Regions from separate parts of the Ruegeria sp. H7 genome, predicted to be linked through region 3. Evidence: riboswitches for the same ligand, from Rfam matches in the RefSeq annotation. Region 3 holds a riboswitch; each other region holds the start of a gene.
The links. Region 3 has a riboswitch for cobalamin ahead of ACR0AC_RS12785 (DUF1636 family protein). Riboswitches for the same ligand answer to the same signal wherever they lie in the genome.
Positions count from the first base shown of each region.

Region 1: linked by a shared signal. The riboswitch ahead of ACR0AC_RS18615 (energy-coupling factor ABC transporter permease) and the one ahead of ACR0AC_RS12785 (DUF1636 family protein) in region 3 are both predicted to bind cobalamin.
Region 2: linked by a shared signal. The riboswitch ahead of ACR0AC_RS04435 (hypothetical protein) and the one ahead of ACR0AC_RS12785 (DUF1636 family protein) in region 3 are both predicted to bind cobalamin.
Region 4: linked by a shared signal. The riboswitch ahead of ACR0AC_RS20220 (hypothetical protein) and the one ahead of ACR0AC_RS12785 (DUF1636 family protein) in region 3 are both predicted to bind cobalamin.

Region 1 covers NZ_JBQFNZ010000010.1:70,026-75,625, forward strand. Annotated here, with positions in the region: gene ACR0AC_RS18595 (heavy metal translocating P-type ATPase) at 1-550, opposite strand, end outside; gene ACR0AC_RS18600 (hypothetical protein) at 497-850, shown strand; gene ACR0AC_RS18605 (hypothetical protein) at 1,042-1,314, shown strand; gene ACR0AC_RS18610 (L,D-transpeptidase) at 1,356-2,018, opposite strand; cobalamin riboswitch at 2,234-2,446, shown strand; gene ACR0AC_RS18615 (energy-coupling factor ABC transporter permease) at 2,523-3,206, shown strand; gene ACR0AC_RS18620 (transglutaminase-like cysteine peptidase) at 3,311-4,099, opposite strand; gene ACR0AC_RS18625 (MerR family transcriptional regulator) at 4,281-4,700, opposite strand; gene ACR0AC_RS18630 (hypothetical protein) at 4,846-5,169, shown strand; gene ACR0AC_RS18635 (GDCCVxC domain-containing (seleno)protein) at 5,174-5,392, shown strand.
Region 2 covers NZ_JBQFNZ010000001.1:932,462-938,061, reverse strand. Annotated here, with positions in the region: gene metH (methionine synthase) at 1-261, opposite strand, end outside; gene ACR0AC_RS04440 (homocysteine S-methyltransferase family protein) at 258-1,310, opposite strand; gene ACR0AC_RS04435 (hypothetical protein) at 1,525-1,824, opposite strand; cobalamin riboswitch at 1,946-2,156, opposite strand; gene ACR0AC_RS04430 (AbrB family transcriptional regulator) at 2,252-3,316, opposite strand; gene ACR0AC_RS04425 (nucleoside 2-deoxyribosyltransferase) at 3,537-4,241, opposite strand; gene ACR0AC_RS04420 (ATP-binding protein) at 4,273-5,600, opposite strand, start outside.
Region 3 covers NZ_JBQFNZ010000005.1:162,636-168,235, reverse strand. Annotated here, with positions in the region: gene ACR0AC_RS12795 (carbohydrate kinase family protein) at 1-748, shown strand, start outside; gene ACR0AC_RS12790 (D-lyxose/D-mannose family sugar isomerase) at 767-1,432, shown strand; cobalamin riboswitch at 1,492-1,695, shown strand; gene ACR0AC_RS12785 (DUF1636 family protein) at 1,795-2,151, shown strand; gene ACR0AC_RS12780 (ABC transporter ATP-binding protein) at 2,148-2,924, shown strand; gene ACR0AC_RS12775 (ABC transporter substrate-binding protein) at 2,937-3,887, shown strand; gene ACR0AC_RS12770 (FecCD family ABC transporter permease) at 3,889-4,899, shown strand; gene ACR0AC_RS12765 (LacI family DNA-binding transcriptional regulator) at 4,902-5,600, opposite strand, start outside.
Region 4 covers NZ_JBQFNZ010000013.1:46,795-52,394, forward strand. Annotated here, with positions in the region: gene ACR0AC_RS20205 (bifunctional 2',3'-cyclic-nucleotide 2'-phosphodiesterase/3'-nucleotidase) at 91-1,923, shown strand; RNA gene ffs (signal recognition particle sRNA small type) at 1,963-2,061, shown strand; gene ACR0AC_RS20215 (alpha/beta hydrolase family protein) at 2,091-2,948, opposite strand; cobalamin riboswitch at 3,107-3,327, shown strand; gene ACR0AC_RS20220 (hypothetical protein) at 3,415-3,822, shown strand; gene ACR0AC_RS20225 (protein-tyrosine phosphatase family protein) at 3,814-4,326, opposite strand; gene ACR0AC_RS20230 (DNA polymerase III subunit gamma/tau) at 4,500-5,600, shown strand, end outside.

The sequences.
Region 1 (5,600 bases), on a different contig from region 3:
GTGGAATGCGATCCCCACCCCGAACGATGAAGCTGTCACCGACAAAGACATCCGCCGCCGGGACCGTTGCCTCGGAACCGTCAGCACGAACCAGCCGAACCGTCGGGGGGGCCAGATCAAGCAGCGCGGATACTGCGTTGCGAGCCCGTCCGACACTCCAGCTTTCCAGATAAAGAGAAAGCGAAAAGAAAAATGCTACAGTTGCCGCTTCAAAAAACTCGCCCAGAGCGATGGCACCAGCGACGGCAACAACCATCAGAAGGTTCATATCCGGCGAAAGTCGACGCGCCGAATACCAGGCCTTAGGGGCCACCAGCCAGACGCCAAACAAGATCGCGACTGCGAACAAAGCTGCCTCGGCTAATGGCATCGGAACCTCACCATGTCCCGAGAACAGCCCAAGCGCACCGCCCATGCCGGTTTCGAAAATGTGCCAGCCAAAACCCGCTGCCCAAAACCCTCCGCTGAGCGCGGTGAACCGCCGCTGACGTGCAATATGCGCCGCCTGATCCTGCGCGGCATTTCCGTCATCCCAAGAATTGGCGGTCATACCGGTGCTGGCAACCAGCAGCATGACATCTTCGTCAGAAAGCTTGGCAGCACTTTCAAGAAGCGTCATTCGACCGTTGATGACATCAAAAGCGAGATGCTCTTCACCACCAACTTTCGGGCCGATAACCCGGTTCAGGATCGCAACCTCTTCGGCGCAATCGAGGCCAGAGACCTGAAAGCTTCTGCCACCTTCGGGAATCGGACCGGCGGGCGCGATGTCACCACACCCGCTACTGCCGCACGCGTTGTGACCTTGTCTATTTTCGTGGTCATGGTCGTGGTTGTGGGTATCGGATGACATAGTTAGACCTCAAGAATCTCTGCGGTCCTTTGCAAATAGTTCCTACAGCAACTAGAGCTTCAATACCTTTTTCAATTTTTTTCAATCCGGTTCGTTGCCCGCGATATTGATGCTTCATTCCTTCTTGCGGGCCGGTCGCGTGGATGCAATTTAGTCGCAGAAGACGTAATAAATTTTGGAACAAGTCAATGCAGAAACGGATCGCAATTACCATCACGTTAGTCTCGATTACTGCCGGTTGCTCAGCCCAGTTCACAGGGGGCAAAAGCAAAGCATTCGAACCAGGTAACCTGCCGGATTCAGTTGTTGCGCTGGCAGAACCGGGGCAAGATCTGGCCACAGCGCGCCTTATGCCAGAAGATAACTGCTTTTGGTATGAGCACAGCGGACCTGTCGAGACGACGCTGGTTCCACTGCGCGCAACGAATGGCGCCCCGATCTGCGCTGCGCGTGACGCCTGATAAAAAAGAGGGCAGCGACATCCACCTGCGCTGCCCAAAATTTATGAGCGGGCTGTGACGCTATCTTCGGCCGAGTATAAGTATGCGGTCGAGCCGATTTTTACATGTGGGTAGAGATCATTGATATGGGCCATGATCATTCTAACACATCCAGAACTTGCGCGACCACCGATGCTTCTGGGCTGAGGTGTACCGTGGATTCTGAGATAAGTATCTCGATCCCCAACGTATAGATAAAGGGCTCGAGAGCCGAGAGCATTACTTGGCCCGGGTTCCATGCCATCCCGGAATTCCGCGTATTCGGGGTTGAGCTCGATCATTGAAGCCGTTGGCGTCCAATGTGGCCATTCGACCTTGCGCCGGATAGCATAGGTACCGGGCTCGTAAAGGTTCCCACGCGCGATCGCTACGCCATAGCGCATTGCTGTGCCGCCTTCCTCGATATGGTAAAGATAGCGCGCGACGGCATCGACATGGATGTCACCGGGAACCAAACCATCATTTGCTACGACACGTCGTGGTAAAAAACGGTCATGAACGCCCCATGGATTTGAGGTCGCTGGATCGTAGTCAAATGGCGTGACCTGGCTGTCCCAATAGGTCTTTTGCGACGAGGTTGGCCATGTTTTGGCGATCAATGGACTGGCCGCAGACGCCGAGAATAGCGCTGTGGTTGATTGAATGAAATGGCGCCGTGTCAGCATAAGTCTCGTCCTGGTTCACAAGTGTAATGTGGTTGCATCGCATTTTTGCGATCAAATTCGAGTCTTAAAGCCTCTAGCAGCTAGAGCTTCAAGAGGTTTCAGGTAACGCTTGGTTTACCTAATGGACCATGTCGCCGGTTGCGTGAATCCTGCATCGGTCGAGTCTACTTCGGACTAGGTCGCAAAGACATTTGACAGAAACGAAGCCGCCATTGTAGCGGTGAATTGTTTTCGGTTCCTGATGGCGGAAGCCAAAAGGATTAAAAGGGAATACGGTTCGGTGTTTTCAATGGCGCCAATTCCGTAACTGCCCCCGCAACTGTGAGCGGAGAGCGATGCCAAGACACCACTGGTTCGTAATGGAACCGGGAAGGTTGGCGGAGCGAGCACCCGCGAGTCAGGAGACCTGCCGTAAAGCGCCGGGCTATGCCCAGACTGAACCTGTCGGCCTTACGGTCGATTCAACCTGACAAGCCGCCGGGTGAGGCGGTAGGGAGAAAGAACATGCATATCGAACCGGGCATCGTGAATGGTGCCAAAATCGCGCTTTCCTATGTTACCGCCGCAGGTGCGGCTACTTACGCAGCGAAAGAAACGTTTTCCACATTGCGTGCGAATGGACCTGCATCTTTTGCTATGCGCTCGGTGCTCGCCACCGTTGGGGTTTTCCTTTTCTTCGAAGTCCTGCCGCATTTCCCGGTTGGTGTCTCTGAAGTCCACTTCATCCTGGGGTCGACGCTGTTTCTGCTTCTCGGTGCTGCACCCGCGGCTTTTGGATTGGCAGCTGGTCTCCTGATTCAGGGTGTTTTTTTTGCCCCGTTCGATCTTCCGCAGTACTTCATCAACCTGACCACTCTGCTGGTGCCGCTATTTGCGCTACAAGCACTGGCCAGCCGCATCATCGCTCCCGGCACAGCATATGTTGACCTCAAATATGGCCAAGCTCTTGCGCTGAGTGCGACGTATCAGGGAGGAGTAGTCGCATGGGTTGGGTTCTGGGCCTTCTACGGCCAGGGTTTCGGCGCAGAAACCATGGCTTCGGTTCTATCCTTTGGCGGTGCTTATATGCTGGTAATCGTCATTGAGCCGATTGCTGATCTGGCAGTGCTTGCGGCAGCCAAGGCGATGCGCGGTTTGAACAGTACAGGTCTGGTGACTCCGCGTTTGTACAACGCTGCGAAAGCTTGACCAAAGTTTGAAGCGGTGTCCTAAAATTGGGTTGCCGCGAAAAAACCGGTAGTCGCAGCTCCAAAGATTATTGTGGCGCGTCTCGAGGGCGCGCCACATTGTTTTTAGCCACTAAAAACCTGTACCCAACGATCAGGGTGAATCGGGTCCTGTATTCGTAGGAAAAGATACCTCGTTTCCTTCCACGTTTTGATCCTGTTGGTAACATTGTCCAGAACCAAATCGCCTTCACTCGAGCGATAGACTAGAACAGCATGGCCATTGCGATTGGTGTCCAAGACAGTCGCAATTAGTAGCTTCGTAGGATCCAAACCATTCTGCACAAGTTCAAACTTCTTTTGCAAAGCGAAGTCTTCGCAATCTCCTGACCCTTGCGTCGGCAGTGTCCAGTATTCTTTTGTCCCATATTGGCTTTGATCCGAAACTGCTCGGATTCTCCGATTGACGCGCGTGTTGATCGTTTTAACGATCTGATTTTCTTTTGCCACGGACAGACCAGAGCTACGAGCGCTCGCGCACGCCCACGAGTAGTCTTTGCACAGTGATTTGGCACCGGATGGCGCTCCAATCTTTTTGTCAAGACCGATCGAGGGAAGCTCAGAGGCTTGCAATGTAGCGGCAGACACAAAAAAGCTGCATATAAAACAGACCATTGGGAGATAACCCAGCAGGTTTTTCGATAACACTCCCTGAACTAAAGTGGGATTTGTCATATCTGCCTTCTCCATGCTCGTTCCTCTAAAGTATCCAAACTTCCCCGGCCAATGTGTTTTATTCCAAGCCTTCATGTGCTTGGGGAATTGCAACAGCTTCTTAGCCTCTAGGGGTAAAGCGGCAAAAATTTGCAGATTCTTTGGTATTTCTTCCTTAGTTGACAGCATCAGAGCATCCACGCCATCACCAGCCCGGCATAGCTAACAGAGCGAATTAGAGGGTAAGCTGATCGCAATTCTCTCATTCAACAATAATACAACAGAGATCGGCCGTCATCGCTGAGGGTTACGGAATACCGGGACAATGAAGCCGCTCCTCCGCAAGCTGAGATAGCCAGTTTCGGTTTTCCAGGCGCTGCAATTAGTGGCCGCTAATGACATCTTTGACGAAAGGCTCGTTGAGCAACGCCGTTAGCAGGGGGCATGAGGCCGCACCCTCGGTGCAGGTCTGCACAAGTTCTGCCAGTGCTTGCTCCAACCGTTGGAGGGCGGCGATTTTTGACCTGACGTTGTCGAGATGTCTTGTTGCAACGTATTCGACGTCACGACAAGCTTGCTCGGGCGCTTTGGACAATTCGCGAAGTGCGCATGCATCCTGAATGGTAAAGCCAAGATCGCGGCAGCGTTTGATGAATCTGAGCTCGGAGATTTCCCGTTCCGTGTATGCGCGGCGTCCCGAGGCGGTTCGACCGGCTTTCTCGACTATGCCTTCCCGTTCGTAATAGCGGATCGTCTCGACCGACAGACCGATCAATCTCGCCGCTTCGCCAATCGCAATCATGTGATGACCTTTCCCTTGAACCTGTAGCTACTACAGGATGCATGTTGTCGGTCATGATGTCGAATTTCACAAACCGCGCGAAGCAAGAATCGAGGAAGTCGAACCGGCTTCCGTTCGAGTTCGTCAAAGCCGGAGAAAGCTGACCATGAGCAAGTTTGTTGGCGCGAGTTTTATTGGATCGTTTACCGCACTTGGCGTTGCGACCTGCTGCATCTTGCCGATGGCCTTGATTTTACTTGGCTTGGGAGGGAGCTGGCTGGCCGTATTCGGCAAGATCGCCGCCGCGAGTTATTACGTGCTCGGCGGTTCGACGGCCCTGCTGTTTCTCTCTGGCATCGTCGCGTATCGCCGTGGTTCGCTCGACCGCCTCAAATGGTGGCTGACAGGCAGTTTTGCGTTGACGGCCATCGCTTGGGTTATCGTGCTCAACGAAATCCGAATAAATGATTTCCTGATAACCTTGATGTGACGCCATGAGTGAAAAGCGCCCGAACCTTGTCAGCACGATCATCTGCCCGGAATGTGGACATTCAAGGCCTGAAACGATGCCAACAGACGCGTGCCAGTGGTTCTACGAATGCACATCTTGCGGAAAAGTCCTGAAGCCACTTCCCGGCGATTGCTGCGTCTACTGTTCCTACGGATCGGCTCCATGCCCGCCAATTCAGGCGGGCTACAAATGCTGCGGTTGATACGGCGGCCGGGATGTCGGTTTTGTCCGCAAAGCCGGTCATCAGGCTTTGCGGACGCGGGTATTTTTTCACCGTAAGCTGGAACTTGCCCGGTAGGACAAGGCAGGCGTGAAGTCACGGATCAACTGGTTTGCCGTGAAGAATGTCACGTAAACCGGGCAGAAGAAGCGAGCGCCGCGTTTTTCAGGATCTTGCCAGCGCCATCGGA
Region 2 (5,600 bases), on a different contig from region 3:
GGACGCGACAAGGTTCAGGTATTCGACCATCGCCTGTTTGCTGTCGATCAGCCCTTCATCCATGTTGATGTCGATGATCTGAGCGCCGTTTTCCACTTGATCCCGCGCAACGTCCAGCGCGGCGGCATAGTCGCGGTTCACGATCAATTTGCGAAACCGGGCCGAGCCGGTGACGTTGGTCCGCTCACCCACATTCACAAAGGGGATGTCTGGCGTCAGGACAAAAGGCTCCAGCCCCGAGAGGCGCAGATGACGGGTCATGCGGGTACCTTTCTGGGGGCAAAGGGCGCAACCGCTTCGGCGATCGCGCGGATATGGTCGGGCGTGGTGCCGCAGCAACCGCCGACCACGTTGACGATGCCATCGCGGGCAAACTCTTCGACCTGAGCGGCGGTCTGGTTTGGTGTTTCGTCATACTGGCCGAACTCATTCGGCAGGCCCGCGTTGGGGTAGGCGCAGGTCAGGGCGGTCGCCACGCCCGAAATCTCGGCCATATGCGGGCGCATGGATGCAGCGCCAAGGGCGCAGTTCAGCCCGACGGTGAAAGGGCGCGCATGGGCGACCGAGTGCCAGAAGGCGGTGGGTGTCTGGCCAGAAAGCGTCCGGCCCGAGGCATCGGTGATCGTGCCCGAGATCATCAGCGGCAGGCAGCGTCCGGCCTTGGCGAAGCTCTCGAAGGCCGCGAAAATCGCCGCCTTGGCGTTCAGCGTGTCAAAGATCGTCTCGATCAGGATCAGGTCAGAGCCTCCTTCGATCAGCCCGTCGATCTGCTGGCCATAGGCTATGCGCAGATCATCGAAACTGACGGCGCGGTATCCGGGATCGTTCACATCCGGGCTGATCGAGGCCGTCCGGTTCGTCGGGCCCACAGCCCCGGCCACAAACCGGGGTTTGCCGTCCTCAGCCGTGGCCCGGTCCGCCGCGCGCCGCGCCACCTGCGCGCCTGCGACGTTCAGATCATGCACCGCAGCCTCCAGCCCGTAATCGGCCTGCGCGATGGTGGTTGAGGAAAAAGTGTTGGTTTCAAGGATATCCGCCCCGGCCATTGCGAATTCGTACTGTATATCCTCAACCGCCTGCGGCTGGGTCAGAACAAGCAGATCGTTGTTGCCCTGTTGCGGATGGTCCGGGTGATAGTGATGCCGACAGCCGGGGCCATGGATGTGACCGTTGGCGATAAAATCCTCTTCGGTCATGTTCAGCGTCTGGATCATTGTGCCCATCGCCCCGTCAAGGATCAGGATGCGCTGGGCAGCCAGCGCGCGCAGGGTCGCGAGCGCGGGTGTGTCGGGCAGGGTGAAGTCGAGCATTCGCGGTATCCAATCGGCTGTGTGGGCCGCAGGTATAGCGCGTTGGCATTATGAGGTGAAATGATTGTTATTCGATTAGATTATGAGATTTCGTCATAACGCGGTGTGCTCGGTGCGCAGATTCAACGAAATCATCAATAAACACTCAAAGCATTGCCCGGCCAAAATCGTCCAAAATGCGGGCGATGGCACAAGCTGAATTGCCAGCATTAGGTCACAAGGCGGCGCGGCGCGCGCGATGGCCCCCTCGGCGCTGTTTTGCGGGCAGGGCCAGGAACAATGGTTCCAGGGGCATCTGCATGGATCGGGCCAGCAAGTCGCAGAACACAGCGATGGCGGGTGAAGTCTCGGCAAACGGTTTGGCCTTGGCCAAAGCAATCCGTGCCTGCGCATGGTAGTTTGCCGAACCGGGCAGGCCGCCCAGCCATTGCATATAGCCCATCTGCCCCAGTTCTTGCGCGCGCTGCGGTGGCACGTGGCCGGTATCCAGTTGGGAAATGGTCAGGTCAAGCATAACGACGCCCTCCGCGCTTTTGGGCGGCCTGTGGGGGCATCAACAGTGATGTCTGGCCAGTGCGGTCCATCTCTTGTCGCTCCGTCCACGGGCACCCCGCCCGAGTTAAGGTGACTGCGGCACATATGCGCCGGAGATGGCAGGTCTCCTGACTTGCGGTTCATCGCTGTCCCCGTCCTTCCCGGACAACCCATGCGGGGTCATCCAGTGGTCTGTCGGGGTCGCTCGCCGCTTACAGTTGCGGGGGCAGTTGCGGCCTTGGGCGTTTGCCCGCACCGCATTCCCTTTTCAGCCGACTCAGAGCGTCGGACACCATCGGCTGCACAGTCTCATAAGGCCAAAGCCCTGTCTACCGGTGCCAGCAAAGCACGCAGCGTCGGATTGCAACCCGGCAGGAATTGAACCCAAATCAAACTGCGAAACCCCTCTAATCCCGAGAGCGGGACCAGCGCACCAGAAGACTGGCCGCGATGGGCGCGCCGATGATCACCAGAACGATCCGTGTCAGGTGGTGGGTAATGACAAACCCGAGATCCGCGCCCGAGACGATGGCCAAGACCGTCATTTCAGCCTGCCCGCCGGGGGCATAGGCGAGGAAGGCCTCGATCGGTTGTCCAAAACCCAACGTGGTCACAAGGGCCGTGAAGGCTGCTGCAAGTACGGCCAGCACAACAACATAGGCGCAGCCCGCCGCCACAACTTTGCGCAGCTCGACCCATGTGACGCCGATAAATTTTACGCCGATGGTGCAGCCGATAAAGAATTGCGCGACAAGGATCGCCTCGCGCGGTGGGCGGGTGTGGATGAAATCGCCCAGTGACAAGGCCGCAGTCAGGATCATCGGGCCCAGAATGGACGCTCCGAACAGGCCGATCCGCTCACTGCCTTTCCAGCCGACAATGGCGGCGACGACCATCAGTGCCAGTTCGTGCAAGGGCAGGTCGCGGGCGGGTTCGCCAATGGGGTTGGTCAGGTCAGCGTCGTAGAACAGGGTCAGGAACAACGGGGCGAGCGTCACGATGATCAGCACGCGCGTGCCATGGATCAGGGACAGGGCGCGCGGATTGGCACCGGCCTCGGTGCCGAAGATGATCATGTCCTGCAACCCGCCGGGCATCGCGGCGTAAAAGGCCGTTTTGTCGTCAAAGCCCCAGACCTTGCGAAAGAACGGCACCCCGACCAAAGCGATCAATAGGATGAAGGGCGGGATCAGAGCAATTGACGCTGCCATTTTCGGCAGTTGGCCAAACAGATCAGGCGTGATCGAAGCCCCCACCGCCACGCCCAGGATAGTGCGCGCCGCGACCGAGATCTGCCCGAACCCCTCCATCGGCGCATGCGCCAGTGCCGCAATCAGGCAAGCGGTCATGGGGCCGAATAGAAAGGGCAGGGGCAGGCCCAGCATCCAGAATACGACCGTTCCCAGCCCGGCAAGGCCGAAGGTAATGGCCCGCCTTACGGGGCGGCTTGGGGATGAGGCTTGGACGGACAAATTTCAGGCCCGATGTCATGGGATCAATTGTATTCCATGGTATGCAATTGGGCGCGGTTTGCAAGACCACGCGCACCGACCATTCGGCATGCCCGAGTGAAGAGCGGCCCGTGATGCAGCTTGGCGCGATCAGCGTGTGTTGGATGAGATCCAGGAACGAGGTCTCGAAATCAATGCGAGTGTCACTGAATTCGCTTCAACCCCACCAATCCAACAGGGCTTATGTGGGTGCCGACCCGCCAAACGCCGCCTGATAAGCCTTGTTGCTTTTCGCCCATTCGATCAGTTCCTCACCCGCTTCCAGCGCGGCCTTCTCGTTTGGCGCATTCGAAATCGCGTCGAGCCGCTTGTGAAGGTCCGAACTGGGGTCTGCCGTCATCGCCCCAACCTCCATCACAAGGCTGACATTCGGGGGCGGGGTGTAGACATAGCCGTTCTGCGACTGAGCTTCGATCCGTTTGAGCAGGGCGGGCACGATGGATGCGGTGTCATGCACATAGTCCCAATTGGTCGAAAGCCCCTGAATCATCGGGTTATCGACCCCACCAAACAGCGTCACCGGTGTCGTCTTGTAGATCACAAGGGGCATTCCAGCGGCGTAGGCTGTTGTCACCTCGACAATACTGCCGCCATCGGGCACCCGGCCATCCATGTTGAACACAAGGCTCGAACAGCGCCCGAGCAATTGGTAGATATCCTGCGCGTAGCCGACCTTGAGGATGATATACAGCATCTCCTGGCCCTTTTGTGACCAGACCTGAGGGTCCTGCAACATATCCATCATCTTGGCGATCTCGACGCCGTCGCGCGGGGCGAGATAGGTGCCGAACCCTCCGGCCTCGAGCACGGCGGCGATGTTATATTGCTCCCATAGATCACCGACGCTGAACATCGGGCCCGAGCAGAAAACGATATGGTCTGTCATGAAATGGTCCTCTGGTTAAAATTCAGTGTCGTCAGGCCGGGTCTGAAGCGGCTGCGCCGGGCTCTAGCCGACCGGTCCAATCGGTAACCAACTGCGCGCCTTCGGCTTCGCGCGCGGTGCCGGTTAGCATATCAGACAGCACCCGCGCACAGCGCAGGGCCAGCGAAACCGATCCGGCAGCCCCGGCTTCGTCAATTGCGGTGCGCAGCAGCGCCTCGGCCTCGTCTTGTCGGTCCAGAACAGCCAGCACCTGTGCTTTCAGCCGCATCAGGTCCGGGTTCCAGACCGGCTGGTTCAACATCCCCGACATTTGCAGCCCGGTGTCAACAATCGCCAGCGCTGTATCCGGATCGTCATTGGCCAGCCGCGTGTCAGCCATGATCGCAAACCCCATGCCCGAGCCTGTCTGGCTGCCGGTTTTCGCCAACAGGGCCAGACCGGCATCAACTTCCTGACACCGCTTGTCCGGCGGGTCGATGGGTTGTCCGGCCCGGAACAACTGGCTTAGCCCGCCCCAAAGCGGGATGCCAAGCTGGGTGCATGTCTCATAGGTCTCGGTGGCCAGAGCATAGGCGCGGTCACTGTCCCGGCGGCAATGCAGGGTGATGATCAGAAAGGCCCGTGCGGCGGCCAGGCTGAGCGCCGAGTTCAACCCCTCGGCCAGCGCCAACCCCGCCTCGGCACGTTCCAGCGCCGTATCGGGCGCGCCGCACCACCAATGGGCCACCGCGCTGACCCCATAGGCCAGAACGCCCTGATCGGTGCCAATGCCATAGGTAACTTCGGCGTAATCCTCGGGGCGGTAGAGACGGATCGCCTCTTCCGCATGTTCAACGGCAATCTCACCTTCGCCCAGTTGAAACCGCAGAAAGGCGAGCGTGGTATGGGCGCGCAACATGCCGATCCGGTTCGCGCCCGCGCCGGGCATATCCAGAATGCGGTCGGCATATTCTATGCCCCTAGCGCAGTCGCCCTTGTCCAGAAAATGCGCAGCCAGCCCGTTCAGCGCCGATGAGGTCTCATCCGCGTCACCAAGACGTTCGGCCAGTTCCAACGCGCGATCCAGCACCGGTTTGATTTCGGGTGAGGCAAAGCCCCGCACGCCCATGATCGCGTTTTCCAGCGGGATCTGGATGGACAGCTCGATCTCGTCCCGCTGGCGGTTTTCCTCGGTCTGCTCCAGCGAGGCCAAAGCACGGCGATACAGCACCGTTGCATCCTCGACCGCAGCTTGCTTGACCGCGCGCAGCCCGGCGTCGCGGTACCAGATGGCGGCATCGGTAAAATGCCGGGCAGCATGAAGGTGATGGGCGATCTTGTCGGGCTGTTCCGCCGTCCCGTCCTGAAGGCACGCAGCGG
Region 3 (5,600 bases):
ATTGGCGGACACGCTGAAGGCAAGCCATGTGGACACCTCGCATGTGATTGTCAGCGACCGCCCGACCACTTTGGCTTTTGTGAAGCTGGTGGATGGGCATGCTTCGTACAATTTTGTTGATGAAAACACGGCCGGGCGGATGTTGCAGCCCGAGAATATGCCACAGCAATTGCTGGCGACCTCGACCCTGTATCTGGGGGGGATCAGCCTGGCTTGTGAACCCTGTGCCGATGCCTATGCCGCGCTGCTCGACCGTCATGGCGGCGACCGCGCGGTGATGCTGGACCCGAATATCCGGCCGGGATTCATCAAGGACCAGACCCGCTATCGCACCCGCCTGAATCGCATGATCGCGCAGGCCGATATCGTCAAGGTTTCGGACGAGGATCTGGATTGGATCATTCCCGGGCCGGAAACCCATGCCGAGAAGGTGCCCTTGTTGCTGAAGGCCGGGCCGTCCGTGGTGATTGTGACACGCGGCAGACAGGGGGCGACAGGCTATCTGGCGGACGGGTCCGAGACCTCGGTGGCGGTCAAACCGGTGCAGGTTATCGATACTGTGGGCGCCGGCGATACGTTCAACGCGGGCGTTTTGGCCGAACTCCACCGCGCCGGGCACCTGAGCAAAGAGGGCCTGCGCGCCTTGACACCTGATAGCCTGCGCGCGGCTTTGTCCCTGGGCGCCGATGTCGCCGCCGTCACCGTATCCCGCGCCGGGGCAAATCCGCCCTGGGCGCATGAGCTTTGATCCCACGAGGGAACCGACATGAAACGATCCGACATCAACGACATCAAGACCGAGGCGCAGGCCTTCATCAAATCCTTCGGCGCGGTCCTGCCGCCCTTCGCCGACTGGTCCCCTGATCAGATGCGCAGCGCAAAGGCCGACACGATCCGCGCCCGAGGGTTGGGCTGGGACATTACCGATTACGGTCAGGGCAAGTTTGATGAGCTGGGCCTGTTCCTGTTCACCCTGCGCAATGGCGACGTGAATGATCTGAACCAGGGTCGCGGTATGCTCTATGCCGAGAAACTGCTGATTTCGCGCGACAAACAATTGTCTCCGATGCACCGCCATATCATCAAGGCCGAGGACATCATCAACCGGGGTGGCGGTGATCTGGTGATGGAGATCTACGCCTCAGACCCCGAAGGCGGCATTGATCGCGACAATCCGGTTGTTGTGCCCAGCGATGGCTGCGACGTGACCATCACGCCCGGCGAATTGCTGCGCTTGAAACCCGGCGAAAGCGTTACCCTGATGCCCGGTATCTGGCATGCCTTCTGGGCCGAGCGTGGCGATTGTCTGATCGGTGAAGTCTCAACCGTCAATGACGACCGCACGGACAATGTGTTCGAGCAACCGATCCCCCGGTTCGCGACCATTGAAGAGGACGCAGCGCCGGAATTTTTGCTGGTTGCGGACTACTAAACACTCAGTCCGCGTCGCCAAAATCTCGGCCAGAACGCTTGACAATTAAATCCGCGACAGACTAGCTGACCAGCGATGGTTCCCGTAGCGATGCCTGCGGGATGAAAATGGGAATACGGTGCGGCCCTGCGGCCAAATCCGTGACTGCCCCCGCAACTGTAAGCGCAGAGCGACGCCAAATCACCACTGGCCTGAACAGGTCGGGAAGGTTGGCCAAGCCACGACCCGCAAGTCAGGAGACCTGCCATCACCTGTGCAACCAACCCGGGGCGGGGCGTCCTGGAAGGAGGATTTGATGGCTCAATTTTTCGCCTGCGGGCGTGGCGTCTTCTTTTCGCGCGGTTTCCGCAGCGGGGACAGCCATGTCATCCCAAGCTGACCACTTCGTCCTGATCTGTTCGACCTGTCAGGGTGAAATCGAAGCCAAGGCAGCCAAGGCCAGTTTGGACGCAACCCTACCACCGGAGTTTGCGACCCGGTTGATTGCCTGCATGGCAGGGTGCGAACGCCCCATGACCGTTGGGCTGCAAGCCGAAGGCAAGGCGCAGTATCTGTTCGGCGATATCCAAAGCCCAGCCGATCTGGACGCGATTGCCGCCTTTGCCCGTCAGTTCCGCGACAGTGACGACGGCTGGACCAGCGCAACCGACCGGCCCCCTGCCCTGCTTTACAAAACTCTGGCGCGTCTGCCGCGCCTTTCGACAGAGGGCGAGATATGAGTTTTCTGGTTGCCAAGGGGCTCGAATACTACGCCCTGAATGGGGATGTGTTGCTACAGGATGTGTCCTTCTCGTTGGATGAGGGGTCGATCCTGGCCATTGCCGGGCCGAACGGAGCGGGGAAAACCACGCTGTTGAACCTGCTTTGCGGCCTCGAACGTCTGGCCCTTGGCGATGTGACGATCAAGGGGCAAAGCCTGCGTCAATTGTCTGCCCCGGAACGGGCGCGCACCATCGCCGTTGTCGGGCAACAGGAACTGCCTGACGGCCGGCTGAAGCTGCGCGACTATGTGGCCCTTGGGCAAATCCCGATTCAGGCCGACCGGTCCGCCGAGGATCATAAGGCCGATCTTGAGCGGGTGCTTGAGATCACCGAACTGGTCCCGCTGGCCGATAAACCGATGCAACGTCTGTCCGGCGGGGAACGTCAGCGGGCGCATATCGCACGGGCTCTGGCGCAAAGGCCATCGCTGCTGTTTCTGGACGAGCCGACAAACCACCTCGACCCCGATGCCAAGGGCCACATGCTGTCGCTGGTGGCCGAACTGGGCGTTACGGTTGTGATGATCGTGCACGATCTGGTCATGATCCCCGAATTCGCCACCCATATCGCTTTGATGAAGGCAACCCGAATGACCGGCTTCGGCCTGATCCCCGAGGTTCTAACACCCGAGCGTGTGCGCGATACGTTTGGCGTTGACTACCTGTGTTTCCAGCACGAAGGGCGCGTGATCCCGGCGCTGGATATCCGAAAACGAAAGCTGTCATCTTAACAGGAGAATTTGATGATGCAGAAATTCTGGTCCGTAGTCCTTGTTTCGGGCCTCGCGAGTGGTGCGGCGGCACATGAAGTGACCGTCGACAATTGCGGAGAACCACTGGTGTTCGACGGCACGCCCGAGCGGATTGTCGTGCACGACATGAACATGACCGACATGGCCTTTGCGCTGGGTTTGCAGGACAAGATTGTCGGCCTGACCGGCATTACCGGCTGGTACAAGACCAGCCCGGATTTCGATGCAAAACGCGGTGACATCCCGGAACTGGCGCCCAAATACCCCACCGTCGAAAATCTGGTCGCGGTCGAGCCGGATATGTTCTTTGCCGGTTGGTATTACGGCATGCAGCCGGGTGGCGAAGTCACCCCCGACACGCTGGAACCCTTTGGCATCAAAACCATGGTCCTGACCGAAAGCTGCGTTCACCTGAACAAGGACCGCCCCGAAGCCAGCATGGACCTTCTGTTCGATGACGTGCTGCGTCTGGGCAAGGTGATGCATGTGGAAGACAAGGCCGAAGCGTTGGTTTCGGGCTGGAAAGACCAGCTGGCGGCCATCGAGGCGAAGACCGCCGATCTGGCGAAGCCCCGCGTCTTCCTGCTGGACGGTCCCGCCGATGCGCCCTTTACCGCCGGTAAATTCGCCATTCCCGACGCCATGATCGAGGCCGCGGGCGGCGTCAGCGTCACCCATGACATGGACACCAGCTGGGGCCGTACCTCGTGGGAGGCTGTGGCCGCCGCAAACCCCGAATTTCTGGTCCTACTGGACTATCAGACCGGAAACGGTGCCGAAGACACGTTCAAGTTCCTGCAAGAGCATCCGGCCATGTCCCTGACCGACGCCGTCAAGAACGAACGCTGGATCGGTCTGCGCTATGAAGAGCTGACCCCGGGACCGGCAAATATAGACGCCATCGAAAAGATGGTTTCGGCCATGCACCCGGAGCTCAACTAACATGGCTCAAACGGGCCGCGCGGTCCTGCTGGGGGCGGTCATTCTGACCGCCCTTTTGCTGCTGTCTGTTGTCTATGGCACGACACCTATTCCTTTCGCAGACATAGGTACAGCGATCATGCTGGGCACCGGCTTGACCGAAGGCGAGATGTCGCCCCTGCACCGGATCGTGTTCGACCTGCGCCTGCCCCGCGCCTTGTTTGCGGCTGTCATCGGTGCCGGATTGGGCGTGGTCGGCGTGGTGCTGCAAACGACCACGCGCAACGATCTGGCCGATCCGTTTCTGTTTGGCCTGTCCTCGGGCGCAGCCGCCGGGGCGGTTCTGGTCATCACGGTGACCGGCGACGTTCTTGGCATCTGGACCCTGCCGCTTGCCGCCTTCTGTGGCGGTCTGATCGCGTCCGGCATCGTTCTGGCGCTGGTTCAGGGCCTGCGCACAAGCGCGCCGGAAAAGCTGATCCTTGCGGGGCTTGCGGTCTCGTTCCTGTTTTCTGCCATCACCAACTATCTGATTTTTTCCGGCGACAGTCGTGCCGCGCATTCGGTGATCTTCTGGATGCTGGGCGGTCTTGGCCTCGCGCGGTGGGAGACCTTTCCCCTTGTCCTGATCGGGCTTGCGATGATCCTGGGCTATTCACTCTACCGCAGCCGCTGGCTGGACGCGCTGCTGACCGGGGATTTCACTGCTGCTACGCTGGGTATCCCGGTTCAGGGCCTGAGGTTTCGGATGTTCTTTGTTGCGGCTCTGGCCACGGCAAGCTTTGTCTCGGTCGCGGGCGTCATTGGCTTTGTCGGCCTGATGGTCCCTCACATCGCCCGAGGCATTGCCGGAACACTGCACCGCAATCTGTTGGTAACCTCGGCCATCGTGGGTGCGATCCTGCTGACGCTCTCCGACATCCTGTCGCGCTTGCTGCTGGCCCCGCAGGAACTTCCCGTCGGCATCGTCACCACATCCATCGGATCACTGTTCGTCTTCCTGTACCTGTTCAAATCCGCCCGCAACGACTAAGCCTAGTGCGTGCCGCGTGGCACGAAATAGGGATCGACCATGATCGTCTCGCTGGTTTTGGCGGGATCGGCCAGCCTGCGTTCCAGCAGCGCAATGACCTGATCGACAGCCTCAGCAATCGGGTTGTTGACCGTGCTCAGGTTGAAGATCGGCCATCTGGCCATTTCGATGTCGTCGAACCCGACCAGCGACAGCGCGTTTGGAACGTCCAGACCCATCTCGCGCGCCGCTGTCAGCGCCCCGATTGCGCTGGCATCATTGGCGCAGATCAGCGCGTCCAGCCTGTGCTGTCCCAGCAAGGTCAGCGCGATGTCCCGCCCGGTCTCGACCGTGAAATCTCCGGTCTCTTCCGCCACCAGTCCAAGGCCCGCGCGTTCCAGCACCTCGATCACACCCGCCCTGCGCTCGGCCGAGGATGAGAAACTGGGCGCGCCACCCAGAAATCCAAACCGTGTCCGACCTTTCCGGATCAACGCCTCAGTCGCAAGTCGCGTGCCTTGGGCATTGCGGCAGCACACGTTGTCGACCCCTGGCGCCTGCACAATGCGCCCGGCAGAAATCATCGGCACGCCCAGCTTGCTGCATCGTTTGACCAGCGCCTGAGGCATACTGCCCCCGCGAAGGATCAAAGCATCCAGCGGATAGCGCAAAACCTGCTCGATCGCGTCTTCTGCACGCTGATCCCCACCGTCGATGAGAAT
Region 4 (5,600 bases), on a different contig from region 3:
TGTTGATTTTGATTTAGCACCAGCATCCAATAGTAGAATTCAAGAGTGAAAACTGGACCTTTTAGACCGGGTCAAACTGAAAGTTCGGATGTGCATATTCGTATTCTCGCGACAACTGATCTGCACATGAATCTGACCGGTTTCGACTATTACTCGGATCAGCCGGACCCCACGATCGGATTCACGCGAACCGCCAGTCTGATCCGCGCAGCACGAACCGAAGCAGACGGCGCACTTGTTTTGCTGTTCGACAATGGCGATGCGCTTCAGGGCACGCCGCTGGGCGATCAGGCGGTACAGGACCCTGACGGCCATCCAATGATGCAAGGGTTTGCGGCCCTGCACTATGACGCCGTTGGGCTTGGAAATCACGATTTCGGCTTTGGGCTGGAGGTGCTGGACACTGTGCTCGATCAGGCTCCATGTCCTGTCCTGTGCAGCAATATGCGCCGCCGGTCGGGGGTTTCGCAACGCTGGCAGGACCATGCGGTGCTTGACCGATCGATTTCGCGAAACGGGCAGGACATTCCCATCCGCGTGGGCGTGTTGTCGGTTCTGCCACCTCAAACCGCGCAATGGGAAGCGCATCATCTGGGCGACGATATCACGGTCGAGGATAGTTTGAGCGCGGCGCGACGCACCGTGCAGATTCTGAAATCGGCGGGGTGTGATCTGGTCATCGCGCTGGCCCATTCCGGCCTCGGTCAAGATCAGGAAGTACCGGGGCTGGAGAATGCCGTGATCCCGTTGGTCGCTATTGACGGCATTGACGCCCTAGTGGCCGGGCACACGCATCTGACCCTTCCCGGCAACGACCACGGGGGGCTGGCCCATGTCGACCCTGAGGCCGGATTGGTCCATGGCAAACCGGTTGTCATGCCCGGGTCCGCAGGAAGTCATCTGGGCGTGATTGATCTGAACCTGTCCCACTCTGCCGATCTCGGGTGGCAGGTCACCGATCAGCAGGTCGGGTTGAGACCGCTTCGCCAAAACAAACCCACCCCTGAAACGCCAGAGGACCCCGACATGGTCCGGCTTTTTGCACCCGTGCACGCCCGAACCCGCACCAAGATGGCCGAGCCGGTGGCGCGAATCGCAAAACCGATGCACAGCTTTTTCAGCTTTTGCGCCGCTGATCGGGGGTTGGCTCTGGTGGCCTCGGCGCAAGCTGCTCCACTACGCCCCTATCTGTCCGGCACTGCACTGGCCGATTTACCCATGTTGTCCGCCGTTTCGCCCTATAAATGCGGCGGTCGGTCCGGGCCGCGCTATTATACCGATGTCCCGGCGGGCGAGGTGTGCCTGCGCCACATCGCGGACCTTTACGTCTTTCCGAACGAACTGAGGGCGGTGAAGGTCAGCGGCGCTCAGGTGCTGGACTGGCTTGAGATGTCGGCGGGTCTTTTCAACACCCTGCGTCGCGACGCCGAGACCGATCTGATCGGCTCCGGTCGGGTTGGGTACAATTTCGACCTTCTCTTTGGCCTGACCTACCAGATCGACCTGTCCTGCCCGGCCCGGTTTGACGCTCAAGGGCAGTTGATCGACAATTCTCACCGCCGCATCAGGCAGGCCAGAATTGACGGGTCTACGCTCGACCCCAATCAGGATTTTGTGGTCGCGCTCAACAATTACCGCGCCAATGGTGGCGGGCATTTCCCGTTTGTGGAAACGGCAGAGCCGATCAACCTGCCCGCAATAGATATCAAGCGAATCCTACGCGATTATCTGACCGGGAACCTGCCCACCGACCCGCTGTCTCAGGCGGTTTATCCGTTTTCGTTCACGCCGCAGGCCGGGGTTCAGGCAATCCTCAGTACAGGGCCCGGCGCGCTGAAATACCTGCCCGAGTTGCAGAACTACGACCCTATCGTTCTGGACCCAGACCCGCAGGGGTTCGAACGCATCCGACTGACACTCTGACGGGTTGTCATTTTCCCCAGGCTTCCCTATATCAAGCGCTGAGAGGTTGGCGCGGGCGAGCGCCTCGCCAACCTGGTCAGGTCCGGAAGGAAGCAGCCACAACGAGCCCCGCTTGGGTCGATGTCCAACCTCTCACCTTTCCCCCACGTATCCGCTCATCAGCACAATCAGGCAACCAACCGGGGCCAGATTGCCGAATTCCGGCGGGCAAATGCGCCGATATGGCCGATCTCTTTCACTCCGAACTCCTTGGGTGACAACAGGTGCCGCCGCGCGTCCGGCCCATACAGATCCGCCAGACGCCATACGGCTTGTGGCGGGACGGTCTGATCGTCGTCGCTGGTGAACAGATCCACCGGAACACCCAGATCCGCCCAGCGCGCCGGTGGCAGTTTTTGCCCGATCTCAGGCACATAATTCAGCGGCGCGGTGCACCACCTGCGCCATTGCCAATAGACAGAGCCCGGCAGATCGGCGCCGAACCCAATGGCTTTGCCGGGCAGATACCCCAGGGCTTTCACAAGCAGCGGTACATGCCCATGCCAGAACGCCCATGCCAACCCCCGATAGGGCCATGGGTGATCGGACAGCGTCACCAACCCCGAGCAGACACAGATCATCCGGTCGATCTGGTCGATATCCGGCTGAATGGGCCCCAGCATTCCGCCAACGGAATGGCCAATGCTCCACTGCCGGGCGTCCGGAAACCGCCGGCGCATCTCGGCCCGTGCTGCGGGCATATCGATCAGCGCCCAGTCCGACATCGTGACCTGCGAGTTGCGCATGGGGCCGGAAGCAGAGTGACCGAAATCACGATAGTCATACGTCAGGCAGGCCATGCCACGCTCGGCAGCCAACCACCGAGCAAAGTGCTGGTAGTAGTCGCGCGGCACACCGGTTGCCCCGTTCAGTACCACCACCGTGTCGGGATCAGTAAAAGGCCGATACAGCCGCGCCGACAGCTGGGCCGGACCAGCGGGAAACTGGAAATCCTCGATCTTCACGTGCTGCTGCGTGTCCAACATCGAACCTGTGGGCCTTTCTGAACCAATCGGTTTACCTGCCCAAGAGGCACAACAACCCGCAGCCGAGTCAACCCTGCTGCCACTTGACCACACGTCGCCCGGCACAAGACTTGTGTACGTGACACCCAAAACCCCGCTTGACTCAGAACGCGAACAGACGCTAGCGGTTGTGTGATGGTTTCCGATCCACACAATGGGTCGGGATGAAAAGGGAACACGGTGCGGTTCTGCCCGGTCAAACCGGAACGAACCAAGGCCGCGACTGCCCCCGCAACTGTAAGCGGTAAGCAATGCCGGAATGCCACTGGCCGAAAGGCTGGGAAGGTCGGCAAAGCGACGACCCGCAAGTCAGGAGACCTGCCATCATCAACGTAACCGAAACTCGGGCGGGGTGTCCGGGCAGGTCCTGACAGCACATAGCTGAACCGCCTGCCAACGTCCCCGTCCGCCGCGCGGAGGGCGCAGGATGATCTGGAAGACAAAAACCCACGAATACGTGGCGACCATTTGCCAACGCACAGGCGGGCCCTGCCCCGCAATGGCGCGCATGGCACGCGCGCTGGCCGAGGCAATGAACGAGGCCGACCACGTCACCAGCGAAGGATTCGAAATCGAAGGCAGCAGCGACCTGACGCACTGCGCGCAAGGATGCATGGCCCGCTTTCGCGCCGGACCAGAACAGATACGCATTTTCTCCGGGACCGAGGCGGACACGCCGATCCAAACGCTGGATACCTATGCCGACCTGATTTTTGACGAGACATGCGCGGCCCTTCCGTCCGGGGCCTTGCCAAAAACGCCTTGCGCCATGCTTGAGGTCTTGGCCCTGAGACCTTCAAGACCAGTGCAGGAACCGGCGCGGGTATCAGCCTGAGCGCGCATCCAAAGGTGCGTGGGTCGCTTTCGTGGCCCATGCCATCTGCTCGTCGGTTTCTACCGCGCAGGGGCGCAGGGCCCGCAACCGGGCCAGCGCCTTGTCTGCCGGTTCCCCGCATTCCAGCATCAGGCGCAAGACCACCATACCAGATCGCCCGCACCCACCCCGGCAATGCACCAGCACCCGGCCACCGCCGGACAAAGCCTGCCGCGCCGATGCGCTGACCGACCCCCACCGATCGTGAACGGCGCGCGGCGGGGCGCCAAAATCCTCGACCGGCAAATGAACCCATCTGCTGGCGCGGCCCTGAATGTCACTGCCAAAGGTCCGGGCCCCGTCCTGCAGCATCTCAACTTCCGTGGTCATCGAGATCACAAGACCGGGTTTCCAATCCGAGATCGTATCCAGATCGCCCGCGTAATCTCCGCCGCGTCCCGGCATCGAGGTCAGCGCAAGTGTTCCGCCTCCGACTTGCAGCGCGTAGACGACCAGTTGCGACATCAAAGATTTCCTCCCAAACCCAAGCCTGCTTGTAAAATGTGCTTCAAAAATACTGAGATTCCAGTTTACGCCGATCTCGGGTCTTTCCAAACCAAATTTCCCCGACCCTGCTGTGGACGCGGGCGGCAGCGGCCACTACGCTGCGACGACGTCCCGAATCCGCCAGAGCAGACATGACCGACACAGACAGCCCCGCCTATCAGGTTCTCGCCCGCAAATACCGCCCGGAAACCTTTGCTGATCTGGTGGGCCAGGACGCGATGGTGCGCACGCTGAAGAACGCGTTCGAAGCCGACAGGATAGCCCAAGCCTTTGTCATGACCGGCATACGCGGCACCGGCAAGACAACCACGGCGCGGATCATCGCCAAGGGTATGAACTGCATCGGCCCCGATGGCACTGGTGGCCCTACGACCGAACCCTGTGGCGTCTGCGAACATTGCACCGCGATCATGGAAGGCCGCCATGTCGACGTGATGGAGATGGACGCCGCCAGCCGTACCGGCGTCAATGATATTCGCGAGATCATCGACAGCGTCCGCTATCGCGCCGCCTCGGCCCGCTACAAGATTTACATCATCGACGAGGTTCACATGCTCTCGACCAGCGCCTTCAACGCGCTGCTCAAGACGCTGGAGGAGCCGCCCGAACATGTGAAGTTCATCTTCGCCACCACCGAGATTCGCAAGGTCCCGGTCACGGTCCTGTCCCGCTGCCAGCGCTTTGACCTGCGCCGGATCGAGCCCGAAGATATGATCGGTCTGCTGCAAAAGATCGCCAGCGCCGAAGGGGCCGAGATTGCCGAGGACGCGCTGGCCTTGATCACCCGCGCGGCCGAGGGGTCTGCCCGCGACGCAACCTCACTGTTGGATCAGGCGATTTCTCACGGCGCAGGCGAAACCACCGCCGACCAGGTGCGCGCCATGCTGGGGCTGGCCGACCGTGGCCGGGTGCTGGACCTGATGGATATGATCCTGCGCGGCGATGCCGCCGGTGCCCTGACCGAGCTTAGCGCGCAATATGCCGAAGGGGCCGACCCGCTGGCGGTGCTGCGCGATCTGGCCGAGATCACCCATTGGGTCTCGGTCGTCAAAATCACGCCGGACGCAGCCGAGGATCCGACAGTATCCCCTGACGAGCGCGCCCGTGGCCAGCAGATGGCCGACGCCCTGCCCATGCGTGTGCTGACCCGCATGTGGCAAATGCTGTTGAAGGCGCTGGAGGAGGTCTCGGCCGCCCCCAACGCCATGATGGCAGCCGAGATGGCGGTGATC